Regions from separate parts of the Salimicrobium jeotgali genome, predicted to be linked through region 1. Evidence: riboswitches for the same ligand, from Rfam matches in the RefSeq annotation. Region 1 holds a riboswitch; each other region holds the start of a gene.
The links. Region 1 has a riboswitch for thiamine pyrophosphate ahead of thiW (energy coupling factor transporter S component ThiW). Riboswitches for the same ligand answer to the same signal wherever they lie in the genome.

Region 1 (7,374 bases):
CGAAATGAAGCAGATATTTCATTCCGAGCTTTTTCGCAAACACTATCTGGCCTACCTGAACGAAACACCCTATACATTCATGTACAAAGAACAGATTGATCTGCTTACTAAAAATGTCGGTGATCCGACGGATCCGATTCAGTTTTCTATCGACCTGATGAGATACGTGCACAATACGCTGTTTTACAATACAACCACGACGGATGTGAATACGAAAGCACACGAAGCATGGCCTTTGCAGGGAGGGGTGTGTCAGGACTTTGCTCATATTATGATTGCAGTGTTAAGGGGGAACGGGATACCGGCCCGGTACGCCAGTGGATATTTATATATCGGGGAAGATTCGGCTCTCGTCGGGGACGCTGCCACTCATGCCTGGGTGGAAGTGATGGTTCCTGGTGTCGGCTGGACGGGACTCGATCCGACGAACAACGTAGAAGCGCTGGAGAATCATATACGAATCGGCACGGGGCGTGACTATGCAGATGTAAGTCCGCTGCAGGGGGTATATCGCGGAGGGGGACAGAACCTCGACGTAAGTGTAAGCGTAACGCTTTTGGAAGAGTAAGCGACAAATTTAAAAAGGCGCTCCCCCACCGGCGGGTGGAAGGAGCGCTGTTCGATGTTTCTGAATTAACATGTGCAGATGAGTCTTCCTCCCGGAGGTTGGGAGGTCTTTCTCACATGAATGCTCTTTATAAGAGCATACTCACATTATAGATGGGAAAGATATCCTTGTCTATGCAACAAAAGAATAATTTCTGACAGAGTTTTGAATAAAGAAGGGTATGTTTCTCTTTAGTAAGGTAATGAATAAAGAAAAGTTAAAGAGACCATTCAGCATGCCCAGGGTCTGAAGCTCAGGTGCTTTGATTCTGACCCTGTCACGGGAAAGGCTTGCAGAAGCACGTCCGGGCAAAGCCCTTACGGATCGATCACACGACGATTTTTTTCTAATCATTCGGTGGCTGCGACTGGTGGTTATATTGAAGAAGATGTGCTTCTGCTGCAGGAAGAGATTCAGAAAGATTTCCGGAAAGAAATGGTAACGAAAGGTTTCATTTCGGAAAAGACTCCGCTGCCGGAATGAATCCTGTCTCCCCCTCTGCTTAAGCAGAGGGATTTTTTCTATGATAAAATAATTTCAGACGTGAGAATATGTGTTTGATACTGCTTTACTGTACGGGAAAGGAGGAAGAGGGGATTGGAATTTGTGATTGATATGCTGATCGGCGCCGGTCTTGTATTCTTCTTTCTGATCACGTTTATCATTTTTCACACTATCAATAACAGAAAGTGACGATTCCGGCATTCGTACGTACCGGTTTTTAATTTGAATCAGCCAATATTGACCGGCGGTATTTTACACCATAAGAAAAGTATTATTATGAGCAACAGGAGGAGAAGAAAGTGAGTTATTTGAAACGTTTCGGGTATGAATATTACGATCTGAAAAATATACTGAAGACCCGTCACCTTGAAGAAGAGCTGGAGGAAATCAAACAGGAGTTCGCTACGCTGCCGGCAGACTCGTATGCGCAGGAACTGAACAGATACAGAAGATACGGGAGAGCGGTGATTATACCGGGCACAGGCCATGTCCAGTGGTTGCCTTCCGTTCGGACCGAAGAGGGAGAAATGTACAAGTATTTCCAGGGGAGCTTCAACCCTGAATATACGGACAGCGCCCGTGATTTTCCGGCTATTTCAGAGAAAATGCGGGAGAACCGTCTGCTTGATGACATCATTCTGTTCGATTACAGACAGACGTTCTGGAGAGAGGAAGACCTTCTTCTCCCTATTCACGCCGGGGTTCATTTTGTGAAACTGGAAGTGGATAATGAACAGGAAATTGCAGTGTCTTCTCCGAACCATCTCCATCAGGACGGGGAACCATTCACGTTCGCCCATCTTGTCCATCGTCAGAACGCAGAAGGGGGCGGGAATGCTATAGGCACTCCTCATGTAGCGGGAGAAGTACCGGAAAACGTAAACGAGAAACAGCTGCTGAAGCAGATGACGCTGACTTCCCCTCTCGAATCATATGGAGTGTTCGATCCGATGGTCAGTCATTATGTTGCTCCCGTAACGAAAGGGAAAGAAGAAATGAAGGGGGAACGTTCGATGATACTGATTGATTTCCAGCCCACTGTCTGTCCTGACCCGGAGGAGATTTCAAAACAGTTGAGACAGGGAAACTTAATGTTCGCCGACTGACAAACAAAATGCACAGAGGGAGGCGAAATCGCTCTCTTGCCACGAGTCTTTGTCCATATAGGGTACAGGAAAGATTACGAAAATAACAAATTGCTCATTGCCTGTTCAGGACGGAACGGATGCAAGATTATGGGCCGTAAAAAGGAGTGATGATTCATGGATAGTGTTATCTTTGATTTAGACGGGACTCTATGGGATCCCATTTCCACGGTGAAAGATGCCTGGAATGAAACAATTCAGGCACATCGTCCCGAAGAAAAAGAACTTAGTCGGGAAGATATGGAATCTATAATGGGACTCCAAACAGAAGAAGTAGTTAAGAAGTTATTCCCGCATCTTGATCAGTCTGAGGGTGAAAAGATTATCCACAATTGTTTTGAAGCGGAGATCGAAGTAATTAAAAAACAGGGTGGGGAATTATACGAAGGGGTGGAACGTACTCTGCAGCACCTTTATAACAACTATCCTCTGTTTATCGTAAGTAACTGCCAGGACGGCTATATTGAAGCGTTTCTTCAGGCCCATCAGCTGGAGAAATATTTTAAGGACTTTGAAAATCCTGGACGTACCGGCCTCTCCAAAGCAGAGAATATTCAGCTCGTGGTGAAAAGAAACGATCTTAACAGCCCGATTTATGTGGGGGATACCTCGGGAGATAAAGAAGCCGCTCAAAGTGCAGGCCTTCCTTTCTACTACGCATCCTACGGATTTGGTGAGGTGGACAGGGCCGAGCAGACGATTGAAACATTCGCCGATCTACAGTCTCTGTTATAATCGGTATCTTGATTGGAGGGTATCTATGGAGTATCGTTATAAAGATTCCAAGAAGTGGAAGCGTGAGGGCCTCAAATCTCTGTGGCAGGCAATGGCTGCTGTTGCAGCCAACATTATTACTATGGCCTCGATAGACCCTTCCCCTCTGCTTCTCAGTTTCATCCAAATTGTGACAGGAGTCATCATTATTTCCGGGGTAATAAACACTTTCTACTTTTTTACGAGATCGGGAAAAGAATATATAACAGTCGATGACCAGGCTGTACTCATACGCAATGGCCCGTTTTTCAATAAAAAAGAAGTGCTTCTCGGGGACATGACGGGACTTGTGGAAAGAGAAGAAGAGCTCGTCATTGAATACGGAAAAAAGCGCAGAGAAACACTGGTGGAAAAGGAAAATCTTTCAGAAGAAGACTTTCGGGACTTTAAACAGGAAATAAGGAACAAAGCGGAAAGAAACTCAGAAAGATTTAGAAGGGGAGGAAAAGAATGATATTTTTTTACATACTGATGGCAGCGTTCGTCGGGCTGATCACTCTTGGGTGGAGAGGAGCGATCCTGGGCTTTGTGATAGGGATTGTTTACGCAGTAGTCGAGATCAACGCAAAAAAAATTACCAGACTGGAAGAAGAGGTTCGCCGGTTAAAGCAGGGTTCCCGGGAATGAGGAAACCTTACATATATACGATTGGACACTCTTCCCACTCGAAACAGTTCTTTCTTTCTATGCTGAAAGAGGCGAAAGTGAATGCGGTGGCGGATGTACGGGCGTTTCCGGCGAGTCGTAAGTTTTCCCATTTCAATCAGGAGAACATGAAGAAGTGGCTGGCGGGGGGAGGGTTTTCATACTCCTACCACCCTCTCCTTGCAGGACGACGCAATAAAGCAGGCCACGTGCAGTCGAAGGTGAACGGAGCCTGGGAGAACCAGTCCTTTCACAATTATGCAGACTATACACTGACGGAGGAGTTCAGGGAAGGAATAGTCGGGCTCGAAGCACTGGCCGGTGAGAAGGATGTTGCGTATTTTTGTGCGGAAAGACACCCGTCCCGCTGTCACAGACTGCTTGTCAGTAACTGGCTGGAAGCGAACGGATGGGATGTCTATCATATTTTAGATGAAAAGGATGGAATTTCCCTGGTAAAACACGAGCAGGGCCGGTGGGGAGCGATGCCTATCATCGAGAAAGACGGGGTGGTCGTGTATCCGGAAAACGGGTGAAAGAAACATGCCGGGGGCCTGATTCCTTTTGAACCTGAGTATCGATCTTCCTGTATGGCAGACTTTTACAACGGGAGGTTCCGATGCCTGAACAGAAGGATCGCCAGAGTATAAGCAAGGATTCCAATACCCGTAAGTATGAGAGAAGATGTCCATACTTCCGCATCTCCTCCGGCGATTTTTCCGGGTTCATAAAGCGAAAAGGGAGTGATGTTCCGTAACCAGTCGACATCGGTCACAATCTTTCCAATCATATTCATTCCGTAAAAAAGGAAGGTCAACCCGCCTGCTGTCGCTAACGCCGACCTCTCATCGTTCAGCAGGGAAGACACGAGGAAAGAGTACCCCCCTACTGCAAAAAATAACAAAAACCCCACAAAGTTGATCTGAAAAAAATCTTTCATGGCTATCGCATTCTGCTCATCTATCAGCAGTTCGCCGGCAGCCAGTCCCCCGCCGAAATTCAGGACATGTATAATGATAAGACCGCTCAGCAGAACCATCATCTGAGTAAAAGCAATCTGAACCCTGGAGATTCTGGTGGAAAGGAGATAAGCCATGGAACCCCGGTCCACAAGTTTTGCCAGCAACTGCACCGCACTCATTACGCTGAACACACCCAAAATAAGCAGGTAGAATAATCCGTAGTATTCCGCTGAAATAAACTGGCCATAGTTGCCGAAAGCTTCCAGTCCGAGAGCTCTTAATAGAGAATCAGGGAACAGTTCCATCATGCTTTCCATTTCATCGAGATTGTCCGCAAAGAGGGGGAACAGCGACGTCATAAGAACTACATAAATAGCGGAAACGAGACCGAAGCCGAGGAATAATTTAATATTTGATTTCATCATTTGTTTATAAAGCGGAAAATTCATGACCCGGCCTCCTCTGCATCATAGTAATCCATAAATATCTGTTCCAGACTCTGGGTGCCGGCACTGATATTTTTGACGCTGTACTTCGATAATTCGTGGATAAAATTATCAAAGTCCCCCTGGACTTCGACCCGTACGAATAACCCCTCCGTTTTTTTAATGGAAAGCCTGGATTCCTTCATAGCTTCAACATCTTCGGACCGGGTCAGTGTGACATCGAAGACCTTACGTTGCATGGATTGCAGTTCGTGTATATCCTTGACCGTAACAATCTCTCCGTTCCGGATGATAGCTGCACGATCGCACGTTCGTTCGATCTCCGAAAAGCTGTGGGAGGACATCAGAAAGGTTTTTCCCTTTTCCTTCTCTTCCAGCACGAGCTCGACGAAAAGCTTTTGCATAAGGGGGTCCAGTCCGGAGGTGGGTTCATCCAGAATATATACATCGGGGTCGTGCATAAATGTCGCAACGATTCCGACCTTCTGTTTCATGCCTTTGGACATCTTCCGGATAGGAGTATCGGGATCAAACTGGAGACGCTGAATCAGGCTGGTCCGTTTGCTCTTGTCCGTGATCCCCTGCATTCCTGCCATCATATCGAGAAAGTCGCTCCCTGTCATTCCTTCGAGAAAAGCGATCTCCCCCGGTAAATAACCGATTCTTCCCCGTGCTTTCGCCTGATTCTTCCACGTATCATAACCGTCAATTACAGCACTCCCCTTTTGAGGTTTCATATACCCGAGGAGATGACGGATAGTCGTGGATTTACCAGATCCGTTAGGTCCGAGAAACCCGAACACTTCCCCTTCCTTCACTTCAAAAGAGACGTTGAAAATCCCTTTGCCATTCGTAAACCGCCGGGTAAGATTGTCGATGCGAATCATTGCTTACACCCCTTACTGTAGCAAAAAGACTGCTTTTTCTAAATTCTATTACTCTCTCCGGGATTGTCAATGCCTCCTTGTGGAAATTACTGATATTTTCAAAAAAACGGTTCAGATGGTGCAAAAGATTCTGGCTTTTGTTATACTGAAGTCGTCCAAGTGAATAAGTAATCAACTACTAGGGGTGTCCGTGGAACGGACTGAGAGGAAAGAATGACTTTCCGACTCTCTGGACCTGATCTGGATCATACCAGCGTGGGGAAGTAGTCAACATACCATTGACGAACCGGGTCCTGTAATACAGGACCCGGTTTTTTTGCTTCTTCTTCTGCCTGGGATAAAAGGGGGGAGAATTATGAATCGCACAAAACTGCTTACGACCATGGCTGTGCTTACTGCACTCGGAACGCTCGGGGCACAGATGCTGTGGTTTCCGGCCGGAATAGCAAAGGCCTATCCGGTCCAGCATGCCGTCAACGTCGTCGCTGCCGTTACGCTTGGACCGCTGCCGGCGGTGACGATAGCTTTCCTGATAGCTGTGTTGCGGAACCTGTTAGGTCTCGGCACTCTGCTAGCATTTCCGGGGGGTATGATCGGGGCTTTTGTGGCGGGAGTGACATATCACTACACGAAGCGTATCGGGGGAGCGGTAACCGGTGAAATCATCGGGACAGGATTATTCGGATCTCTTGCTTCCGTACCGATCGCCAATCTGTTGATGGGTACAGGCGCCGGGGTTTTCGCTTTTGTACCGTCATTCGCTGTAAGTACCGTGACCGGGGCGCTGATAGGCTGGATGGTCGCAGTCCGGCTGAAACAGGCAGCTATCGTGACAACTTAATTATTTGAACTGCTGGGGGCGCGGATATCGCTGAGATAAGGTTTTGCCTTAGTCCCTTTGAACCTGATGCGGGTCATGCCGCCGAAGGGAAGCACTCTGCACATGGGGGCTTCCTTTATACTAAAACGAGGAGGCTATTTTTATGTCATTTACGAAAGAATTAAGAAGAGAAAATGAAGATGTATTTCAGGCGATTTTCGATCACCCGTTTGTCCAGGGTCTTGGCGAAGGTGAACTGCCGAAAGAAGCGGTGGCTCACTACGTAAAAGCGGACTATGAATACTTGAATACCTTCCTTACCCTTTATGGCACGGCCATTTCCCAATCCGACAGTCGGGAGGATATAACATTTTTTCATAATCAGATCGCCTTTGTGCTGGGGGATGAGATACATCCACACCGCAATTTAAGCGATTACGCAGGCACCCCGTACGAAAATCTTCAGGGTTATCCGATGCCACCGACGGCGGATCATTATCGTGCTCACATGAAGAGTGTGGCCACAGAAGGTCTGCTCGGAAAAACAATTGCGGCTATGCTTCCCTGTCCGTGGACTTACGATG
Region 2 (7,374 bases), 1.2 Mb from region 1:
GTTACGACGGGTGCAAAACCCGGATAATAAAGAAGGATCACTTTAGCAGAAACCGAAATGCCGGCCACCCATGTCCCCATCGAGAAGAAATTCACGGGGTTGTTCAAAAACCCTTTCCGGAACTCTCTGCTTGAAAACTGCAACCCCAGAGCTATGAGGATACCGGCTGCTCCTGTCAGGAACAAAGAAATAAAGACCGGCCTCATAATCGGCGTGAATGGGAGAAGATTCATACTCGTGTGCAAAAAAATCCCGAACGCCATCACAATTGCTCCGGCGGCAGGATTAATGATTTTCCTGTTCGTTACCATACTCTATGTTCCTCTCTACTATGCTCCCCTTATTCTATCAAAGAATGCCCCTAAGTACGAAGGAGCAGCGTAAAAACTCACAGCTGCCCCTGATACCAGGAGAAATAATCGAACCGGAGGCTGAGCAGAATCAGGAGCAGGAATATCGCCCCCATACCCGCCGGGAACAGCCAGTCTTTCTTCCGTACGCGGATATTCCGGTAGAACGTCCGCTCCCGGGTGCCGGTAAATCCTTTCGATTCCATGGCTACGGCCGTCCTTTCCGCTTTGCGGATCGCTCCGGCCAGTAAAGGTACTGCAAAACGCCGGTAGCGTTTCCACCTGCTTTCCTGTCCCATGCCGCGCACCCTGTGAGCAGCACGGATCTGCCGGAACTCTGTCGTGAGCATCGGCAGGAACCGGTACCCCGCCATGATGCCGTAGGCCAGCTTCGGGGGAAGCCGGAGCTGCTGCATCAGACTTAGCAGGAATTCCACCATGTTTGTTGTGAAAATGAATAAAAGAGACATCGTTGCAAAGGCGAGGACACGGAAACTGAGAGATAACGCCACAAGCACATCCTCCCGCGGCACTTCCCACCAGATGAGACCGACCGTCTCAGAAGGGTTTTTCGGCGCATCCGCAAAAGCGATCGTCGTCCACAGCATACCGATAGCGAATATAGTAAAAGGTATCAGATAGAACAGGTAGTATTTCCGGCGGAAATCACCGAACAGAAAAGTTACGGCAATCGTGCACAAGGTGAACAGCGCGGGAGTCACCGGATCAAACAGCAAAGCCAGTGCTGCCACGAGTCCCAAAATAGTAAGAGCTTTCACACTCGGATTCAGATTATTGAGGTACATACATATCCCCCTTTATCAGCCTGTTCGTCCTTACACGAAAAGGTTCTTTAAGCTGAAAGGCGGCCAGATCTTCATTCCATAACTTATCCGGACGTCCCGTAAATCCTATCTTTCTGTCCTTCATAACCACGACCCTGGTAGCATAGCGATCGACGAGATCCATATCGTGAGTAATCATTACGATCGTCGTACCCGCACGATGCTTTTCTTCCAGAAGACCCATAAGATGGCTGGTAGACTTTGCATCCTGTCCGAACGTAGGCTCATCCAGAAAAAGTATTTCCTGATTCTTCACGAGCATAGTCGCCACACTCAGCCGCCGCTTCTCCCCCTGACTCAGCGTGAAAGGATGGAAATCTTTTCGGTCCGTAAGTCCACACCACTCCAGCAGTTCCTCTATTTTCTCATCCCCCGCCCCGCTGTACGCCAGTTCCTCCCATACACTGTCCGTGAGAAACTGGTGTTCAGGGTTCTGGAAGACGTATCCTGCATGATGAAACCAGTCTTTGTCCGGGAAGGGGCGGGTGATTCTTCCGGAGGAGACCGGATCGATGCCCGCAAGGAGCCGGCACAGGGTGGTTTTTCCGCTTCCATTAGGTCCCGTGACCGCCGTAAAAGAACCTTCGGAAATCGTTACATTCACGTTGGAGAAGATAGATTTGTAACTGATCCCCGATGCCTGCATGAGGGAGGGACCGTTCTCCCTGTGGGGTGGTGCTTTCAAAGGAGCGGAAAGTCCGGGAGCAAATCCGCGGGCCGTAAGCGGGTACGGCGGAGCGGTTCTTCCGGATTCCATCGCCACTCTTACAGCTCCAGGCACAGCTATCCCTTCTTCGTAAAGAGAACGGGCATAACGATCTACCCCCTGCTGCAGAGGGCCGTCGTAAAACAGACTGCCGTTTCTTCCAAGCATCAGCACCCGGTCTGTTATATCGATCCAGGGGTCAAGGTCGTGCTCAATAACGAAAATCGTTATATTTTTCAACTCTTTCAAAGAACGGAGAAGAGAAACAAATTCATCGGTAGCTACGGGGTCGAGATTCGCTGTCGGTTCATCCAGAACGATCACCGGAGGCTCCATAGCAAGTATGCAGGCGAGGGCCAGCTTCTGTTTCTCTCCCCCGGAAAGAGAAACGACCGCCGCTTCCTTCTTGTGGAGGAGTCCCACCTCCTCAAGAGCAGTCTCCACTCTCTTTTCCATCTTTTCAGAAGGAACACATATATTTTCAAGCCCGAACGCCACTTCATCCTCCACCGTAAGCATGCAGAACTGCGTTTCCGGGTCCTGAAATACAGTCCCTACTCTCCGGCTCATCGCCCCGGTGGAAGCATCTTTGACCGGCATACCTTCAAACGTCACTTCTCCTTCCATTGTACCCTCGAGCTCTTTCGGATAAATTCCCGTCAGGCACCGGCTAAGCGTGCTTTTTCCCGAACCGCTTGCCCCGAGCAGGAGTACACATTCCTTTTCCCCGAGCGAGAACGTTACGTTCTGGAGAATCGGGGCATCCATATCATCGTACTGCAGGGACAAATTTTGCACATTCATCATGCAGCATGCTTCTTCCGTTTTTCTTTGCCGAGAGCAAATCCCGAAAGAACGCCGGTTTTCGCCAAAGCGTCACTCAGAGCTTTTCCGGCCACTCCCGCAAGAATCGCTCCGCTGATAAGGCGCGTCACGAACATAAGCAGGACGTACCCTCCGGCAAGCGCTGCGTATCCGGACTGGAAGTACCCCCAGGCAAAACTGAAGACGGCGGCCATCATCCCGGAGAACATAAGTGTCCCGAGGTTGTAGCGGCGATACCCGGTCATGGCGAACGCCGATTCCGCACCGAGACCCTGGATCATTCCGCTGATCAGAAGCATGGGACCTGCTGCGTTCCCGAGCATTACTTCGACAGTAGCCGCAATGGTTTCGGAAAGAAAAGCGGCTCCGGGTTTCCGGATAATATAAGCAGCGATAATAGAAACGATGAACCAGATGCCGAAGATAAAGTCATAACCGATTGGTCCGAAGAAACCCGTCAGTACTTTCCCCACAGGGAGAAAAGCGAGGTAAACGACTGCGAATACGACGGAAAGTACCGACATGACAACGATTTCCTTCAGTTTCCAATTTTTCATTTATTTCCTCTTTCCTGGGATGGGCTGTTTGCAGACATCGCTACAGTCATTACGGTGTGGGAAGAACCGCTTTTCTCTGTGTCGCTGAACACTTCTTCAAGACCTTTGAACATCGTATTCGTATCCCCTGACAGCTTAGTGGCATAGTGAGCTTCGGAGACCTCAATCCCACTTTCTTTCATACGTTCAATCCCCTTGTATATAACGTCCATATAATTTCCGCCACCCATCGGGTAAAGGGAGAATTTTGCGCCGGTGTACTGATCCAGATCCCACAGCCCGTTTTCCGGCTTTTCTTTATGCCCGGTATATTGGTCACCCTCGGAATCTCCCGGGCACCCGACAGAAAACGTTGCATTCAGGGCTGTGTGTACCCCTGTTTCGGCTACACGCAGGAACACTGCCCGCGTCACGTCAAATACGTGCTCGATATCCCCGCGTACCGTCGTCGTCACTTCATCCGTATTCATCCATACTTTTGAAGTATCGATTTTTTCCAGAGCTCCCTTGATCTTTTCCTTGAAGTCATCACTCATCGGGTGAACCGAAAAAGAGCATCCTGCAATTTTCACATTTTCCTGCTGCTGACTCATACATAATTCCTCCTTTTAATAAAACAAAAAAGACTGCATCCGATTCGCGGGACGCAGTCTGTATCATTAAAAGAGTTTGCCGTTTTTATTCAGACTGCACTTCCCCACGCTGGTACTAACCAGATCGGGTCCAAAGGGTCAGAATTCAATTCTTCTCAGCCGTGAGCCGGCTCCCCCAGTGCATGAAACGATATGCAGTTTTTTGTTGTTTGAATTTATCATAAAGCATGCAGAAAATTTTGTAAACCGTCGTTTTCCGCTCGATATTTACGTTTACACCATTTTCAGAGCTTCCATTACGGGAGATTCGCCCTTCGTAACCTGAAACTCCTTGTTAACAAGATGAGGGCTGTTCAACGTCTCCACTATAACTTTCGCGACATCTTCCCGCGGGACTTCGTCGCGCGGAATTTCTCCGCCTGCGTTCACTTTCCCTGTACCTTCGTCATTGGTAAGGCGGCCCGGGTGGATGATGGTATACTCCAGACCGGAAGAGCGGAGCCATTCGTCCGCGTAAAACTTACAGGCCGCATACGGACGGAAGTCTTCGCTTCCCCAGCTGCCGCGTCTCGTATCGAAAGAGCTGATAAGAGCAAAACGGCTTACGCCTTTCTGTTTCGCTGCTTCCATCATTTTCACGGCTCCGTCCAGATCTATCATGATGGTTTTATCCTTCCCGGTATGAGGTCCGGACCCGGCAGCAAACACGACGGCATCCACGTCATCCATCAATGCGGCAAGCACATCGATTTCATCTTCCAGATCCGCAACAGCCACTCCTGCACCCAGGTTTTCAAAAAAGGATGCCTGTGTTTTATCGCGGATCATCGCTTTAGCTTCGAACTGTTCACTTTCCTGAAGCAGACGGACGAGATGTTTTCCTATCTGACCGTTCGCTCCGGCAACAAGAACTTTTTTCATATAATCCCGCCTTTCTAGTTACTTACAACAGGTGACTCCCTTACATAGTCGTTTGTTTCCGCTAAATCTGCGAGAAATTGGGCTACGCTCGCACGCGACACGCTCATTCCTACTTCATGTTTTCCTAAATAACCGATTTTAAGCGGCTTCTCCGCTTTGTCCGTAAGGATGCCGGCACGTACCAGTGTCCAGTCCAGATCCGTACTCCGGATAGCTGTGGCCATACGTTCAATTTCACGCTGGTTGTTGGCAAAGCCGAGGCGCAGTGCGGAAGCGATCGCATTTCGGCGGTAGTCTTTCTCGTCATTCGGGTCCTTGACGATGCCCGTCGTAATACCGACAAACCGTTTTGTTCCCGTTTCTCCCATCGTTTCTACGATGTTGATGACTCCTTCACTGAGCCTCTGCCTTTTAACGCGCCCGGAAGGACCGAGAAGGCTGATGACGGCGTCCATTCCGTCTACCGTTTCCTTGATTTTTTCCCGTTCATCCAGTGTGCCTTCCACGATCGCTAGCCGGTCGTGCTCCATCGGATACAACTTTTCCGGACTCCTGGCATAGGCGTACACTTCGTGACCGCGACCGAGCAGCTTATCTATCAGCCGGAGACCGGTGGAGCCCGTACCTCCGAATACCGCTATTTTCACTGATACCTCTCCTTTCTCCTTACATACTGTACCTCTTTCATTTTCCCAAATTACCATCTCCGAAACAACTAATAGCTTATGTGGGATAAAGCCTTTACATTTGGGGTATTATCCCTGTAACATTAAAAAGTGAATAACCACTCATCACTACGTCTTATACCTACCAAGGAGGAAATCACGTGGCAACTAAGAAGAAAAAGTATAAGTTTATGAATACGACCTTCTGGTCTTCTTTCCTCATCATTTTAGCCTTTACTATCTGGGGAGGATTGGCACCGGATACGTTAGCAACCCAGGCAGACACAGTGTACAGCTTCATAGCTAACACGTTTGGCTGGTTCTACCTTATCTTCGTATTTGCTCTCATCATTTTCAACTTCTACCTTGCTTTCAGTAAGTATGGAAGCATCCGTCTCGGCGGTGACGACACACGCCCGAAATACCCTTTTTACACTTGGATTGCCATGCTGTTCAGTGCCGGCTTCGGGGTCAGTATCGTTTTCTGGGGTGTCGCCGAACCGATGACGCACTTTGGTACTCCCCCGCCATTTGAACCCGGAGTGGAAGCCGGAACAGCGGAGGCTGCCCGTATCGCCATGTGGAACGCCTTTTTCAACAACGGTATCCACCAGTGGGCCTCCTTCACCTTCGTCGGACTCGCTATCTCCTATTTCATTTATCGTCAGGAAGAACGGAGTCTTATGAGTGACACCCTTAATCCTGTCATAGGAGAAACGGGCAAAAAACCTCTGCGACGCAGCATTGATTCCATTGCAGTCATCGCGACCGTCATGGGAGTGGCTACCACTCTCGGGCTCAGTGTCCTGCAGATCAACAGTGGACTCGGGGCAACGTTCGGCGTCGAGTCCGGACAGACGACGCAGATACTGATCGTACTGGCCATGTTCGTATTTTTTATGGTCTCCACGTTTTCCGGTCTTGACCGGGGAATCAAATACTTAAGTAACGTCAACCTCGGCCTCGCTCTTTTACTCATGGTCGTCGTTCTATTCATAGGTCCGACAGGCTTCATACTTAACACTATTACTACAGGGATAGGGGATTACCTGCAGAACTTCTTCCAGGCAAGTCTCCGCCTCGGACACTACAGTGAAAGTACGTGGGTGCAGGACTGGCCTGTCTACTACTGGGCGTGGACCATCGCCTGGGCACCGTTTGTCGGGATGTTCGTAGCCCGTATTTCCAAAGGGCGTACTGTCCGTGAGTTCGTACTTGGAGTTATGGTCACGCCGCCATTTCTCGGAATCATATGGATTGGAATATTCGGCGGGACAGCCATCCACTCCGATCTGTTCAACGGCACACAGATTGCCGCAGCCGTGGCGGAGAACGAAGCGACCGCTCTCTTCTCCCTGTTTGAGCAGCTGCCGCTCGGAAGTATTCTTTCGTTCCTTTCCATCTGTTTACTGTTCACCTTCCTGGTCACCTCTGCCGACTCGGCTACCTTCGTACTCGGTATGATGACGACACAGGGGGACAGAGACCCTTCTGTAGTAATCAAAGGAATCTGGGGGACGATGATAGCTCTGCTAGCTATTGTGCTGATCATCAGTGCCGGTCTGAATGGATTACAGACAGCTTCTCTAATTGGAGCGCTGCCATTCTCGATTGTCCTCTTCGTAGTCGCCGTCTCGCTGCTGATGACTATCAGAAGTGACTACAGGGAGACCCGCGAACGCAAGGATATAGCGAAACACCGTAAAATCGCCGAACATATTGAAGAAGAAGAGAATGGCGATTCATGAACAGCTGACACGTAATATAATTAAAGCTCTGCCAATCATTGCGAAATTGGCAGAGCTTTTTTCTTCGTTCATGGAGACCACCTTTCTTCAAAACCGTTCTGTTCCGAGTATTCGTACAGTAACTTCAATTTTTCCGGCCGGTAGTTGTATAGGCTGCGGTCCTC
Region 3 (7,374 bases), 110 kb from region 1:
CCGTCCAGCGCATGGATAAAGCTTCCCCCTCCCCGGCTCCTTCTGCGAATTCATTAATGATCGGCCCGTTTCTCGTTTCGACCACTTCATATTCTATCGTTTCCCCGCCACTTACTTTTATCGGTTCCTGATGCACCACAGCATCCTCCCACTTTCCTTCGAACAGAAATTGTTCACGGTTTTCCGGATTTCTTTTCTCGACGTACAGCTGTTGCACATCAGGACCGACGTTTGTCACGCCCCAGGCTACGTCATCATTATGACCAAGAATGATTCCCGGTACCCCTGCAAAAATAACACCGCTCACGTTGTGGGAAGGAGCACTCAGTTTCATCTGATACCAGATCGAAGGACTGGCGATTCCGAGGTGAGGATCATCAGCAAGCAGAGGTTTCCCGGACTCCGTTCTCTCTCCGTTTACCACCCAGTTGTTGCTGCCATTAAAAGGGTTAGGCATGACCGCTTCAGTAAAGTCTCCCGCTATATCAAGATTTACATCATCGAGCACAGCCGGTTTATTCTCCGGGTAATGGGCCATCACTTCGTAGGCCTTCTCTTCAGAAAAATTATTCATCGCGTAATACTGAAAAGCCTGGCGTTCCCAGTGCCCTCCAAGGTCATGTGCCATAAATTTTCCTATTGTCAGAGAATCCACCGGTGTCCACTTCTCAGGTTTCGCCTGCAGAAGTGTAAATGCCGGGGGCAGCCGGTTTTCGGCATCCGCTTTATCAATGTATGCATTCACTCCCGAAGCGAATGCCTCCAGAGCCGCCTTTCCTTCTTCGGAATATTCTTTTAAAGATGCTTCGGCAGCTCTCCGTAATCCGAGCGCACGAAAAAACTTGTCCTGCTCCACTGTGGAGGACCCGATCAGCTCACTCAGTTCGCCGGAAGCCTGACGACGGGAAAGTTCCATTTGCAGCAGGCGGTCCTGAGCCTGCACGTATCCTTGAGCCATATATAAATCTTCGACGGACTCCGCTTCTATGTGAGGAACGCCTTCCTCGTCCCTCAGAACAGTAACTTCGGAAGATAGCGCTTCCAATTTAAGCTCTCCTTCCGTATCAGGAAGCGTTCGCTGGATAAATACTATAATAAACAGAGCTGCCGCCAGAATTAATACACCTGCAATGACGGCTGTTCGAGTCAATATTCTCTTCCAACCCGGTTTTTTCATTTTTTTCTTCCCCCTTTTACTACATTATAGTCAGTGTTCTTACAAAAGAACAGAATATTTTGGACCTTCACACCTTTGAGGAGTACAATGACAGTCAAAAGGAGGCGCATTTATGGAGTTTGTTCTATGGTCGCTTATTATCGTATTGTTTCTCAGCAGCTTTGTAAGTCTCATTTTCCCCATAATACCCGGACCGCTCGTATTGTGGGCCGGTTTCCTCCTGAGTATCTGGCTGGAAGGTCGGCTGTCCGTCTGGTTCTGGGTGGGTGCAGTAATTCTTACGGTTTTACTAATCGTATCTGATATGGTGGCAAACAGTATTTCCGTCAAGAAATACGGGGGAAGCAAATGGGGAGAAGCCGGAGCAGTCGCAGGTGTCATCGCCGGTTCGTTCGTCATACCTCCTTTCGGAATACTGATCGTTCCTTTTGTTCTGGTTTTCGTTATCGAACTGGGCATCGAAAAAAATACCCGTTTCGCCTTCCGCGCAGCTGTCGGAACGCTTATCGGTTTTCTCAGTGGAACTGCAGCCAAGTTTATAATTCAGATGCTTATGATCGGGTGGTTCATCTTTTCATATTTCAACTGACACAAATCATTTAATACATAAAAAATTCCGGTCCCGAACGTATCAGGACCGGAAATCTTATAATCGCAATAACAATTTATGCCGCCTGGACATTAACAGACTGATTACGACGGCACTCGCTATAAAGGAAGGGAGCATATACCCGCCGTTATAAAGCAGAGAATAAATCCATACCGGCTGACCTTCAGCCAGGTAGCCGAAAAATATCATCCCTGCCGCGAAATGAGTAAGGAAGCGCAAGGCACTCCCGATGAATGTTCCGACAATCACATACACAAGAACAAATTTTACGTTGTTGTTCTTCGCGCTTGCTTTCAGTTGGGAAGACACCACTCCTGCGACCCCGATAATGGCGAAAGCTACAACGTAGTCGAGAAAAGCCTGGACGGGGTGTACGATAAATGCGCCCGTAAAAAACTGAAAGAAACCGAACAATAAACCTGTGATCATACCACCCGAGACGCCCCAACGGAAGGCCATCAGAATAACCGGTATCATAGCGAATGAGATGGATCCTCCCTGAAACCAAAGCTTAATGGATAAAAAAGGAAGAACATCAAGCAATAGAGCAATTGCTGCAAATATTGCACCTTCCACAAGAAAAAGTACGCGCTGTTGTTGCATTGTATATCCCCTTTCTGAATACACAAAAGAAGCAATGCCTCAAAGGGAAGCTTTCTGATGAAGGCTCCCACCTCTTAAGCATTGCTCATCAAAAAAGCCACCATTCCTGCGCCAGTGCTAACTGACAGGTTCGAAGGGTCTGAACTTGCGTCCACTCTCAGCCGTTAGGCTCCCCTTGAAGGCTCTATTCTCCGTGTTTTGTTACTTTCTATCATAACGTACTGATAAGAAAAGTACAAATTCAATTTTCCTTGGCATTGAAATACTTTTCAAAAAACTCCAGAGTTCTTTCGATGATCAATTCCTGGTCATTATCAAGAGTTGCCACGTGGTAACTGTCTTCCAGAGGAACCAGTTCTTTTCCTTCCGAAAAAACCATGTCGAATATCGTCTGACTGTTCTCCGGAGGAACTACGTGATCTTCTTCGGAAGTGAAAACTAAAAGAGGAGCCGACACTTCGCTTAACTGCTCGTGTACTTTAGCCATAATGTTGGTCAGATGGTTAAGGGAACGGACGGGTGTTTTGTCATAGGCGAGTTCAGTAGCTCCTTCTTTTTTGATATCAGAACCTATTGCATCAATGAAACGGGATTCAGAATCCGCCAAGCTGCTCATGTCAGGTACATCGATAGCCGGATTGATAACCGCGACTCCATCCACCTCTCTCGTAGAAGCCAGATAAAGACTTAATGTTCCCCCAAGAGACAAGCCGGTGACGAATACACAGTCACATCGGTTCTTTACCCATTCAAAAGCCTCTTCTGCCGAGCGAATCCAGTCTTCTGCAGTGGATCCTTCCATATCATAAGGAGTGGTTCCATGCCCCTTAAGTCTCGGACATGCCATCGTATACCCATGTGCTGTATAGGCATCCACAAGAGGCTTCATGCTCTGAACTGTTCCGGTAAAGCCATGTAATACTACGATTCCTATTTCATTCCCTTCGTTAAAAACAGCTTCTGCACCCTCCATTACGTTCTGATTCATCCCTTCCATCCTCCCTGTCTATTATAGAAATACTATTTCTTTACTCCCGAACATTAATGTCCCCGGATATACTGGACATCCGGGGGTAGATCTCGTACATGTTTTAAGTTTGTCATTTAATATTAAACTGTGTCACTGTAGCCTGACCTTCCAAGTAGAATGCCTCCACCGAATTCGTATAAACGGCGACGCCACTTTCGAGAAACCACCATCTGTCACGTTCCAGCTGCTTGGTTATAAATTCAGTAGCTTCCCGTTTGGTCATTTCCTCACTGATTTCCAGTTCATGTTTCACTTCACGTCGACTATCCAGTAATAACACCATATGCCAATTCTTTTTAGCTTCTTCGGCCATTGTTACATCCACTCCTTCATATGTAGGTTTCCAATCATTATACCCCTAATACGTACAAATTAATCATAAAATATTAAATTTCTGTACCGCCGACACCGCCGACTTTTCAATTAAAAATAATTTTCTAAATTTTTAACAAAATGTATTGACATACTTTCCTGTTGTTATATAATACGAATTAAGAAATAAAACTGTTATGAAACAGAAGAACATTATACATAACAGTAAGGAGGCTTATTCTTTGGAAAACTATCAATCCATCGGTACTTATCAAGTCGACACTGTATTATATCAGTTTATTGAACAGGAAGTGTTACCCGGTCTCCCCCTCTCTTCGAAGGAAGTGTGGGGAGGGCTCACAAAAATTCTTGATGAATTCAGCTCTGAAAACAGCAGACTTTTGCAGACCAGAAACCAATTACAACAGAAAATCGATGAATACCACAAATCAGCTTCCAATGAAGATTATCTTTCTTTTTTAAAGTCCATCGGTTATCTGGAAGAGAAAAAACCCGACTTCAAAATCAGCACGACCAACGTAGATTCTGAAATGAAGGAACAGGCCGGTCCCCAGCTCGTCGTGCCACTGACAAACGAAAGATATTCCCTCAATGCAGCTAACGCACGCTGGGGCAGTATGTATGACGCTTATTACGGTACAGATCTGATCGCTGAAGAACCCGGTATCGAAAAAGGTTCTTCCTACAATCCCGAGAGAGGTAAAGAAGTAATCAGACAGGGACGGATTCGACTGGACGAGTGGTTCCCTTTGGCAGAAGGAAGTCACCAGGACGCAGTGAGATATGCGGTAGTGAACGGGGAATTGTGTGTGGAACTTACTGACCGTTCCCGAAAGAAACTTAAAAACCCTTTTTCCTTCCTTGGCTGTCAGGGGGACTGCCGCAAACCGCAGGCAATACTGCTTAAACATAACGACCTTCACGTTGAACTGCAGTTCGATCGTAATCACCCGGTCGGCCAGATAGACGATGCAGGAATTAAGGACATCCAACTGGAATCCGCCATCACAAGTATTATGGACTGCGAGGACTCCGTCGCATGCGTCGATGCCGAAGATAAAATCAAAGCTTATCGTAACTGGCTCGGGCTGCTTAAAGGAGACCTTACGACCACGTTCGATAAAAAAGGAGAAACCATTAAACGCTCTCTTCATAAAGATCGGAAATATCGCACTGCGGAAGACGAAGAGCTTCACTTGAAAGGCAGAGCACTTATGCTTGTCAGAAACGTAGGTCACTTAATGACAAACCCGGCAGTTATCGACAATAACAACAATCCGGTGTATGAGGGCCTGCTCGACGGTTTCTTCACCAGCCTGATCGGTATGCACGACCTGAACCTGAGACAAAATTCAACGGAAGGTTCTATTTACATCGTCAAACCGAAAATGCACGGATCGGAAGAAACGGCTTTTACCAATAACCTGTTCAATAAAATAGAAGATGTTCTGCAATTACCGAGGTATACCCTGAAAGTCGGGGTAATGGACGAGGAACGAAGAACTTCCCTGAATCTTCACAACTGTATTTTTGAAGTGCGCAACCGGGTGGTGTTCATCAATACCGGCTTCCTGGATCGTACGGGGGATGAAATCCATACGTCCATGGAAAAAGGACCTATGATTCCTAAAGGAGAAATGAAAGGAAGTGAATGGCTCAGCGCTTACGAAGCAGCCAACGTACGTACCGGTATAAGAGCAGGGTTCATCAAAAACGCTCAAATAGGTAAAGGGATGTGGGCTAAACCCGCAGAGATGAAAGCTATGCTTGCAGAAAAAATCAACCACCTGAAAGCAGGAGGAAATACAGCATGGGTGCCGTCCCCGACTGCAGCCACCATTCATGCGATGCATTATCATGAAGCATACGTCCCTGATATTCAGAATGATATCCCGAGGGATGACCCTTCCGAAATGATGCTTACTATCCCGGTGGCTACTCCCCCGGAAGATAAAGAAGTTGTACTGAATGAAGTCAGAAATAATGCTCAGGGGATTCTCGGATATGTCGTGCGCTGGGTGGAACAGGGTATCGGCTGTTCAACTGTACCTGATATCCATGACACCGGCCTTATGGAAGATCGTGCAACATTGCGCATTTCGAGTCAGCACATAGCGAACTGGATCAGACACGGTGTAGTCTCTGAAGAGGAGGTAAAACAGATAATGAAACAAATGGCAGAAGTGGTCGACAGACAAAACGAGGGCGATCCGAATTACAGGAAAATGAGCCCGGATTTTGAACAATCTATCGCTTTTCAAGCCGCTTCCGACCTTGTGTTTCTCGGTACAGATCAGCCAAACGGTTACACTGAACCGATTCTTCACAGACGCCGCCTTCAATTTAAAGCCAGCCAATTTACCAAAACTGTATAAGGAGGAGATAAAAAATGGAAAAATACCAGACCTTCACTAATTCGTGCCACAGATGCGGTGTCGATCACAGCAGTCATAAAGAAGCAGTTGAATGCTGCACCAACGCAGACGGAAACTCCTGAATTCAGCCTGAGTAAAGGAGGGCTCCGGGTTCGACGCCCTCCCTCATATTAGTTTTTCTGTTGTATAACAATACTAATTATATATTAAAGGAGAGATTTTAAATGAACAGAGAAGAACAGATCAGACAGTTGGAAAATCAATGGGCAAGCGAACGTTTTCAGGGAGTGGAACGTCCTTACAGCGCAGAAGAAGTATTGAAACTTCGCGGTTCTGTCGTAGTAGAACAGACGCTGGCTCGCATGGGCGCTGACCGCCTTTGGAATTTGCTACATAAACGTGACTACGTAGCCGCACTCGGGGCTTTAACCGGTAACCAGGCTATGCAGCAAGTTAAAGCCGGTCTCGAAGCTATTTATCTGAGTGGCTGGCAGGTAGCTGCCGACGCCAACCTTTCCGGTCAAATGTATCCCGATCAAAGTCTTTATCCTGCTAACAGTGTACCGCAGGTTGTGAGAAGAATTAACCAGACATTTCAACGCGCCGATCAGGTGGAACACGCGGAAGGAAAAGGCGATAAAAACTGGTTCGCTCCGATTGTAGCGGATATGGAAGCCGGGTTCGGTGGCCCGCTGAACGTATTTGAACTGACTAAAGGCATGATTGAAGCCGGAGCTGCCGGTGTGCATCTCGAAGATCAGCTCGCCTCCGAAAAGAAATGTGGTCACCTGGGCGGGAAAGTTCTTCAGCCTACTCAGACCGCTGTAAAACATCTCATTTCTGCTCGACTGGCTGCTGACGTTATGGACGTCCCGACCGTCATCATAGCAAGAACAGACGCCAACGCTGCCAACCTGATTACGAGCGATGCCGATCCGTACGACCATGAATTCATTACAGGAGAGAGAACAGCCGACGGATTTTATCGTACCACTCCGGGAATCGACCAGGCCATTTCCCGCGGGCTCGCTTACGCTCCTTACGCAGACTTGATCTGGTGTGAGACTTCGGAACCTAACCTGGAAGAAGCACAAAAATTCGCAGACGCTATACACGAGAAGTACCCGGGCAAAATGCTGGCTTACAACTGTTCCCCATCGTTTAACTGGGAGAAAAAGCTTGACCAGGAAACGATCGGTAAATTCCAGGTGGAGCTCGGTAAAATGGGATACAAATTCCAGTTCGT
Region 4 (7,374 bases), 500 kb from region 1:
CTTCGCTCCTGTAGTTGCTGCGCTGTTCTGGCCGCTCGTTACAAAAAGAGCTGTTCTCGGTTCTCTGTTCGGAGGCTTCACAGCAGGCTTGCTCTGGTATCATTTGAGCAACTGGCACCCGTCGGATTTCTTTCTCAATATCCATCCGGTCTGGGTGGGGATGAGCGTCAATATTCTTACCATGATAGTATTCACTGTCGTTTTCAGTTACGGCACCTGGAAAATATCTGCTGCCAGCCCTGTAAAAAGCAGTATAATACTCGGAACAGTCGTCGTCCTTTTGGCAGTTAACGGTTATTTTTACGAGACGCTTCACGCCGCCGGAGTCATCGGACTTACGTTATTTCTGAATGTATTAGCCGTGTTCATCGGGAGTATCATGTTCATTAAACCGAAATCGGCCACAATGGTTGCTAAGAAGGAAGTGGTATCTTAAAAATCATTGAGACCTTCGTCGTCACTAAACAGAAACATCCTCCGATACGAACAAAATCCCCGTCCCGAGTCAACGCTCCGGGCGGGGATTCTCTGTTTTCAGAAAAATGATCGTATCTAGTTCGAATTTTCGTCGAAATGGACGGTGTCTTTCAGTTTATTCTTGTCGTCCATGGAATTGCTGCTGGCCATCTTTTTCACGAATTCTTTAACGGTTTTGACGTTCACACCTGCTTCCCAGTATTCAGCAACGTCAGGAGTCACTTTTACAAGCACAACGTTCGGGTCTTCGGCCGAAGCATTCAGTACTTTTTCGACAATTTTATTCCAGTACTCTTTCTTCTTCTCCACGTCCTGCACGAATTCAGCCGTTCCACTGATAGACACGTAGGAACTGCCGGCGTAGGCCAGGTTCACCGAAGGGTTATTACCGATATCCCTGTATTTATCTGTATCTTTCTCCGTGATAAACCAGAATTCTTCCTCGTCCAGCAATACTTCCTGGGTGTGCATCGGACGGGAACTCAGTCTGCCCTCCGGAGATACGGTCGTCAGCATCGCCACTTTTTCATCTTTGATGAGTTCTTTGATCTGCTTAAGGGTTTCTTCATTTTCCGAATGTTTATCAGTCATCATATCTTCCTCCTTCTGGTGCCAGGCATGTTTTGATATCCACCCTTACTATTCCCTGTTGTAGAAGCAGTTACACTTGCTGCCCGAACTTGTACATGACGCTTTTACAGCTTCGGTATGTGAAAGCTATGAAAAACAGGAGTAACTATAAAAATGAATGTTAAAAAACACACTGTTGACAATACTTGTACAAATGTTAGAATTTACTTACAATTTAATATAAATCACTAGGGGTGCCTTTTCAAAAGGCTGAGATCAGAGTAATCGACTTTGAGACCCTCGGAACCTGATACGGTTGATACCGGCGAAGGGAAGTGTGCGGACGATATTTTTGCTATTTTTTGTTTAATCATACGTTCAAAGTCACTTTTCTTTTACCAGGAAAGTGACTTTTTTAATTTCAAAAAACGATAAAGGGGGGGTCTCAGTGAAACTTGAGCAACCAGGTCAGGACAGTATAGGAAAACTTCATGTCATCTCCACTGGTCAGCAGCCTGGTGAAGAGCTGATGAGAATAATAGGTCAGGTGCTCCCCTATGTGGATTCTGTACATCTCCGGGAAAAAGAATGGAGCGATAGACAGATGATATGTTTTACCCAGCAGCTTTATTCCGTGGGAATGCCCATGCATAAACTTATTCTTAACCACCGGGCGACCATCGCCGACAAGGTAAAGGCTAAAGGGGTACAACTCACTCATGCAAGCATGAATCAGGTGAAAGTTCGTCGCCTTTATCCGGATTTGACGATCGGCTGCTCCGTACACTCCGTACAGGAAGCCGTCAGAGCCTGGCACGATGGCGCTGATTATTTAATCTTCGGTCACGTTTTCACCAGCAGTTCGAAACCCGGATTGTCCCCTAAAGGTATAAGAGAACTGAAAAAAGTCGTGCAGCATGTAAGAGTGCCTGTTTTAGCAATTGGTGGAATTACTCCGGAAAATACCAACGTCGTGATGGAAGCCGGTGCCAGTGGAGTTGCCGTTCTGTCCGGTGTGCTGCTAGCTGATGATCCCGTTGAAAAAGCTGTGGCCTACAGAGAAGCGATACGCAAAGGAGGCGCAGGAAATGTATGACGTTATTATTGCAGGCGGAGGTGTTATCGGTAGCTCGATCGCTTTTCAACTCTCTAAAAGAAACTATCGCGTGCTCATAATAGAAAAGGAGGAAATCGGACAAAAAGCCTCCAGAGCTGCAGCCGGAATGCTGGGGGCGCAGAACGAAGTGGGTCCTGACAGCCCGCTCTCCCGGCTCGCTCGTGAAAGCAGAGAAATGTTCCCTTCTTTAGCAGAAGAACTGGAATCTGTCAGCGGCATAGACATTGAACTGATTCAGAATGGCATAGTCAGAGTCGCCCGTACCGAAGAAGAAGCGAAACAGTTAAAACGGGAGAATGAACGTCAGCAACGTTCGGGAGATTGTTCGGAATGGCTTTCACGAAGCCGGTTACAGGAGAGAGAACCCCGTCTTTCCCACCTCTCCGTTACAGGGGGACTCTACATGCCCGGAGACGGCCAGGTCAATGCCCCATCGTTAACAAAAGCACTGGCACATGCATCCGTTGAATTCAGTACAGAGATTATGGAACATACGGAAGTGCTGGATGTTCTGACCGAAAACAGACACGTAACCGGAGTCAAAACAACCTCCGGAAATATTTTGGCACAAACGGTCATTTCTGCTGGTGGGACGTGGAGCCGGGAGCTTTTCGAAAAAACGGGCTACACATTGAACATGTATCCGGTAAAAGGCGAGTGTTTCTCCGTTTATCATAAAGAACATCTGACGACGGCAAGCATATTTTCACCTGGCTGTTATATCGTACCGAAGGCCGGCGGCAGGTTCATTGTCGGAGCTACACAAAAACCTGATGACCCGAATAATTCTGTAAGCATCGGAGGTCTGCGTTCTCTGATGGAACGTGCTATCCGTTTAATTCCTGACCTGCAGCATGCGGAATGGGGCGAAGCTTGGAGCGGGCACAGGCCCAAGACACAGACAGGCCTCCCCTATATGGGGGAACACCCGGAAATCGATGGGTTGTGGGTAGCGGCCGGCCATTTTCGCAACGGTATTTTATTAGCTCCGATCACCGGGTCGCTCATGGCGGATTATATTGAAGGAAAACCTGTATATGAATCCTTTAAGATTCAGTGATAGATACGTTAAGGAGGCGATTCTATGGAACTTTTGATTAATGGTACAACGGTGCAATTATCAAATAACATTACAACTGTTTCCGACGTCATCGATTATTTCATACCCGACCGGCCGGCGGTCGTCGTTGAACACAACGGAAACATTCTGACTAAAGAAAATCACTCGACCGTAAATGTTAAAGACGGCGACAAAATAGAACTGGTTAATTTTGTAGGAGGTGGTTGACATGCTAACTATCGGTAATAAATCTTTTCACTCCCGCTTACTGCTCGGAACCGGCAAATATCCGGATGTCAATGTACAAAAACAGGCGGTAGATGCATCCGAAACAGAAATACTGACTTTCTCTGTCCGCCGAATGGATATTTTTGAATCTTCCCAACCCAATCTTTTGGAAAAAATCAGCACCAGCAACTACGACCTGTTACCGAACACGGCAGGGGCATATACAGCCGAAGAAGCTGTACGAACGGCCAAGCTGGCTTATGCCTCCGGTCTTTGCGACATGATTAAAGTGGAAGTGATCGGGGACAAAAAAACGCTGTTGCCGGACCCGGTGGAAACACTGAAAGCTACCGAAGAACTTTTGAAGGAAGGATTCATTGTCCTCCCTTATACATCCGACGATGTGGTTTTAGCCAGGAAGCTGGAAGAACTCGGGGCTCACGCTATCATGCCGGGAGCGTCACCAATCGGATCGGGGCAAGGCATTATCAACCCTCTGAACCTGAGTCTGATCATTGAGCAGTCACACGTACCGGTGATTGTGGATGCAGGTATAAGGTCTCCACAGGACGTGGTCACGGCTATGGAACTCGGAGCGGACGGTATTTTGCTGAACACAGCTGTATCTGGCTCTCCAGACCCCGTAAAAATGGCTGAGGCGATGAAACTGGCCGTGCAGTCAGGAAGACTCGGATTCGAGGCCGGAAAAATACCAAAAAAACGGTACGCTACCGCCAGCAGTCCGGAAGAGGGAATCAGTTTCTGATGGAACAGCGTTACTCGAGACAAACATTATTTTCCCCCATCGGCACTGACGGACAAAGAAAATTACAGCACGCCCATATCCTAATTATAGGGGCCGGGGCTCTCGGGACCAGTACAGCGGAAATGTTCACCCGTGCCGGTGCCGGCAAAATAACGATTGCAGATAGAGATTACGTGGAATGGAGCAATCTTCAGCGACAACAGCTGTACACTGAAGAAGATGCACAGAACCGCCTCCCGAAAGCTATTGCACTGAAGGAGAAGTTGGAAGCTATTAATCAGGATGTGAGAATCAAAGCTCACGTTACGGACGTGACGCCCTGGAATTTGGAAGAGCTCATCGGCGGAGTGGATCTGATGCTCGATGCTACAGACAATTTCGAAATCCGTATGATTATGAATGATATTTCCCAGAAGCACAATATCCCCTGGATTTATGGGGCAGTCGTCGGAAGTTACGGTATCAGTTACACAATCATCCCCGGTGAGACCTCATGCCTCCACTGCATGATGGAACAGGTTCCGCTCGGCGGTTTAACTTGTGATACGGCCGGTATCATCAGCCCCATCGTTCAACTGGTAACGGCACATCAGGGGGCAGAGGCACTGAAGATTTTAACCGGGAACCGGGATGCGTTACGTGAGAATCTCGTTTCTTTCGATCTATGGAGCAATCAGCACTCTTCTATTGATGTGCAAATGCTTAAAAACGATAATTGTTCATCGTGCGGCACCTCCCCTTCCTATCCGTTCCTGGATTATCAAAACCAGACCAGGACAGCTGTTCTGTGTGGGAGGGATACAGTCCAGATCCGTCCCTCCTCCACACGTAAACCGGATCTGAAGCGAACGGCCGAAGACCTTTCTCCATTAGGTGAGGTCGAACAAAACCCGTTTCTCCTTTCTTTCTCCACTGGTGCTAACCGGCTTGTCCTGTTTCAGGACGGACGCGTACTGGTGCATGGTACCAGTGATATTGCGGAAGCCAGGTCCCTGTATCACCGATATTTTGGTTAAAGTGGTGTAATGCCCGCTCTGTTAATCGAGTTCTTAGCAGTAACCTTACAGGTTTATCTGTAATGCTCCATGGTTTGGGGGTGTATCACCCCCCAGACTTTTTCATTTGGATAGTACGTATCGTTCTTATTATTTCAACTTTTGAATACGCAAATTCCTGTTCCGGATTACGCAAGTGGCAGATGGATTTTTCTTTCTTTGTTATAAATATCAAGCCAATTTTCTGTTTCCTCTTCGATCCAGTTCCCAAAACAATCCAGAAACTTCTTTATTTCTCCAGAATCGGATGAAGGATTTATTGCATACCAAAGAGCCGTCCTCATTTCTTTCTCTTTCTCGGGATAATGCTTCGAAAACAATTCATATGCCGGATACAAATCTCTCGTATACGCCTCTTCCTGAATTATAACAAGCGCTCCGCCGGCTCTCACTATGATCCGCATAATCCATGAACAGCAATCTTCAATATCCTCTGTATCTTCATTCCCTTCAAGCTCGTGTTTGGCTCTGTCGATCAAAGTAGACAAACGAAAGAGATGTTCATTTGCGAGTGAACTGTCAGGTTTGTAATCAGGAAGCTCACTGATAAGATTCTCCCCGTACACACAGACCCCGTAAGTTTTTAAAATGAACGGAATCATGGAGCAGTACTCGTGCTCTCTCACTTCCCCGAGAGGACTAAATCCTAATTCAACACCATTTATAAAAGAATACTTCTCATTGATGTATCGAGTCGTCTCTTCTGTCCAATCCAAATCAAGATTTTCAGGATTGAAATAGGTTACGACTATTAGGTCTACATCCGACACACCTTCCACCTCCGCCCCTCTTGGAACGGAACCTCTCAAATAAATGCTGTGGATTTCCCCCGGCAAAGCGGAGAGACAGCTTTTGTTAATGAGCTCGATGACTTCCAGAAATTTATTATCAATATATGCAGGCGCAGCCTGGTTGATGATGTACCCTTGAGTATCCAAAGGACACAACGTACCTATTTTTTTAATTTCATTCATTTGTAATTATTACCCCCATCTTTTTTTCTTCCCCATATTTCATTTATTCTTTCCTCCCCGAATACTCCTGCCCCTTTTACCTGGAAAATCATTTATTCTTCATCAAAGCGGAAAGGTATACAAACGGGTTTCAAAAGCTTAAAATATATAAGTCGTTACTTTAGAAAGAGGAGACTGGATTATACATGTTAAAGCTTATTCCTGGCTGGTTTTCTGCGTCGTCGTATGGGGCAGCAATTTCGTTTTCGGGAAAATACTGCTGCAGAGTTTCTCCCCGGCATTACTGACGTCTTTGCGGCTTTTCTTTATTGTGTTGCTGTTGCTCGGTCTGGCGTCCTTCACAAAGAAACGTGTGAATCGTTTAGGTAAAACAGAATGGATAGCGATTTCCGTCTTAGGGGTTATTGGTGTATTTATCAACCAATGGTCTTTTTTTGTTGGACTGGAAACGGCAGACCCGACAACGTCCGCTCTCATTCTTGCCACGACGCCTATTTTAGCCGGCGTTCTGGGGGCCACATTCCTGAAAGAGAGATTGACGGTCCGTATGCTGCTCGGGTCGGTAATTGCGATTACCGGTATCTTTCTCGTGGTTACGAAAGGAAGTTTTACGGTTTTACAGGTGGATAGAGGACTATTATGGATAGTAGTGACAATGATAACCTTCGCCATAATGATCATAATGACACGCGTGCTCTCGAAGCGCATAGACCCGCTCCCTATCACTCTCTATTCCAATATTATCGGCTTTCTCATATCCATCCCTTTCGTCTTTATGTGGGACGATCCGATACGATTCGGTGTCACGACTTTCGACTGGGCTTTCCTGATCGGAACCGCGATTACCGTTCACGGTATAGCTACACTCATATGGAATACGAATATCAGACAGGTGGATGCTTCCAAAGCTTCCATCTTATCGAACCTGGAACCCTTTGTGGCCATGATTACAGGACTCGTACTGCTTCACAAACCCATCACGGACGTGGAAATAGCCGGAGCTCTTCTGATAGTGGGCGGTGTTATATTCTCAACCTATCAGTGGAAGCGGCGTATCACCGGACAAAGACTTCCCACTCACTAAAACACGAAGACACCGTATACCGGGATGCCTTCGTGTTTTTTCT

Region 2: it holds a riboswitch for thiamine pyrophosphate, as region 1 does, so the genes downstream of both, AAV35_RS01135 (YkoF family thiamine/hydroxymethylpyrimidine-binding protein) here and thiW (energy coupling factor transporter S component ThiW) in region 1, are expected to answer to the same signal.
Region 3: it holds a riboswitch for thiamine pyrophosphate, as region 1 does, so the genes downstream of both, thiT (energy-coupled thiamine transporter ThiT) here and thiW (energy coupling factor transporter S component ThiW) in region 1, are expected to answer to the same signal.
Region 4: it holds a riboswitch for thiamine pyrophosphate, as region 1 does, so the genes downstream of both, AAV35_RS11030 (thiamine phosphate synthase) here and thiW (energy coupling factor transporter S component ThiW) in region 1, are expected to answer to the same signal.

The regions. Positions count from the first base shown of each region.
Region 1 is NZ_CP011361.2:1,707,548-1,714,921, reverse strand. It holds gene AAV35_RS14545 (transglutaminase family protein) at 1-568, shown strand, start outside; gene AAV35_RS08600 (2OG-Fe dioxygenase family protein) at 1,411-2,217, shown strand; gene AAV35_RS08595 (HAD family hydrolase) at 2,374-2,991, shown strand; gene AAV35_RS08590 (hypothetical protein) at 3,017-3,484, shown strand; gene AAV35_RS14370 (hypothetical protein) at 3,481-3,657, shown strand; gene AAV35_RS08585 (DUF488 domain-containing protein) at 3,654-4,211, shown strand; gene AAV35_RS08580 (ABC transporter permease subunit) at 4,277-5,086, opposite strand; gene AAV35_RS08575 (ABC transporter ATP-binding protein) at 5,083-5,970, opposite strand; TPP riboswitch at 6,141-6,249, shown strand; gene thiW (energy coupling factor transporter S component ThiW) at 6,326-6,811, shown strand; TPP riboswitch at 6,816-6,918, shown strand; gene tenA (thiaminase II) at 6,954-7,374, shown strand, end outside.
Region 2 is NZ_CP011361.2:217,357-224,730, reverse strand. It holds gene AAV35_RS01155 (TDT family transporter) at 1-311, opposite strand, end outside; gene AAV35_RS01150 (energy-coupling factor transporter transmembrane component T family protein) at 389-1,156, opposite strand; gene AAV35_RS01145 (ABC transporter ATP-binding protein) at 1,143-2,708, opposite strand; gene AAV35_RS01140 (ECF transporter S component) at 2,705-3,283, opposite strand; gene AAV35_RS01135 (YkoF family thiamine/hydroxymethylpyrimidine-binding protein) at 3,280-3,876, opposite strand; TPP riboswitch at 3,961-4,063, opposite strand; gene AAV35_RS01130 (SDR family oxidoreductase) at 4,150-4,797, opposite strand; gene AAV35_RS01125 (NAD(P)-dependent oxidoreductase) at 4,812-5,444, opposite strand; gene AAV35_RS01120 (BCCT family transporter) at 5,624-7,210, shown strand; gene AAV35_RS01115 (HNH endonuclease signature motif containing protein) at 7,279-7,374, opposite strand, start outside.
Region 3 is NZ_CP011361.2:1,594,635-1,602,008, forward strand. It holds gene AAV35_RS08010 (penicillin acylase family protein) at 1-1,177, opposite strand, end outside; gene AAV35_RS08015 (DUF456 domain-containing protein) at 1,290-1,766, shown strand; gene thiT (energy-coupled thiamine transporter ThiT) at 1,824-2,390, opposite strand; TPP riboswitch at 2,477-2,576, opposite strand; gene AAV35_RS08025 (alpha/beta hydrolase) at 2,632-3,378, opposite strand; gene AAV35_RS08030 (hypothetical protein) at 3,491-3,733, opposite strand; gene AAV35_RS08035 (malate synthase G) at 3,975-6,128, shown strand; gene aceA (isocitrate lyase) at 6,353-7,374, shown strand, end outside.
Region 4 is NZ_CP011361.2:2,204,253-2,211,626, forward strand. It holds gene AAV35_RS11020 (SLC5/6 family protein) at 1-436, shown strand, start outside; gene AAV35_RS11025 (pyridoxamine 5'-phosphate oxidase family protein) at 553-1,068, opposite strand; TPP riboswitch at 1,288-1,398, shown strand; gene AAV35_RS11030 (thiamine phosphate synthase) at 1,496-2,143, shown strand; gene thiO (glycine oxidase ThiO) at 2,136-3,224, shown strand; gene thiS (sulfur carrier protein ThiS) at 3,249-3,452, shown strand; gene AAV35_RS11045 (thiazole synthase) at 3,454-4,218, shown strand; gene AAV35_RS11050 (thiazole biosynthesis adenylyltransferase ThiF) at 4,218-5,234, shown strand; gene AAV35_RS11055 (nucleotidyltransferase domain-containing protein) at 5,402-6,247, opposite strand; gene AAV35_RS11060 (DMT family transporter) at 6,429-7,331, shown strand.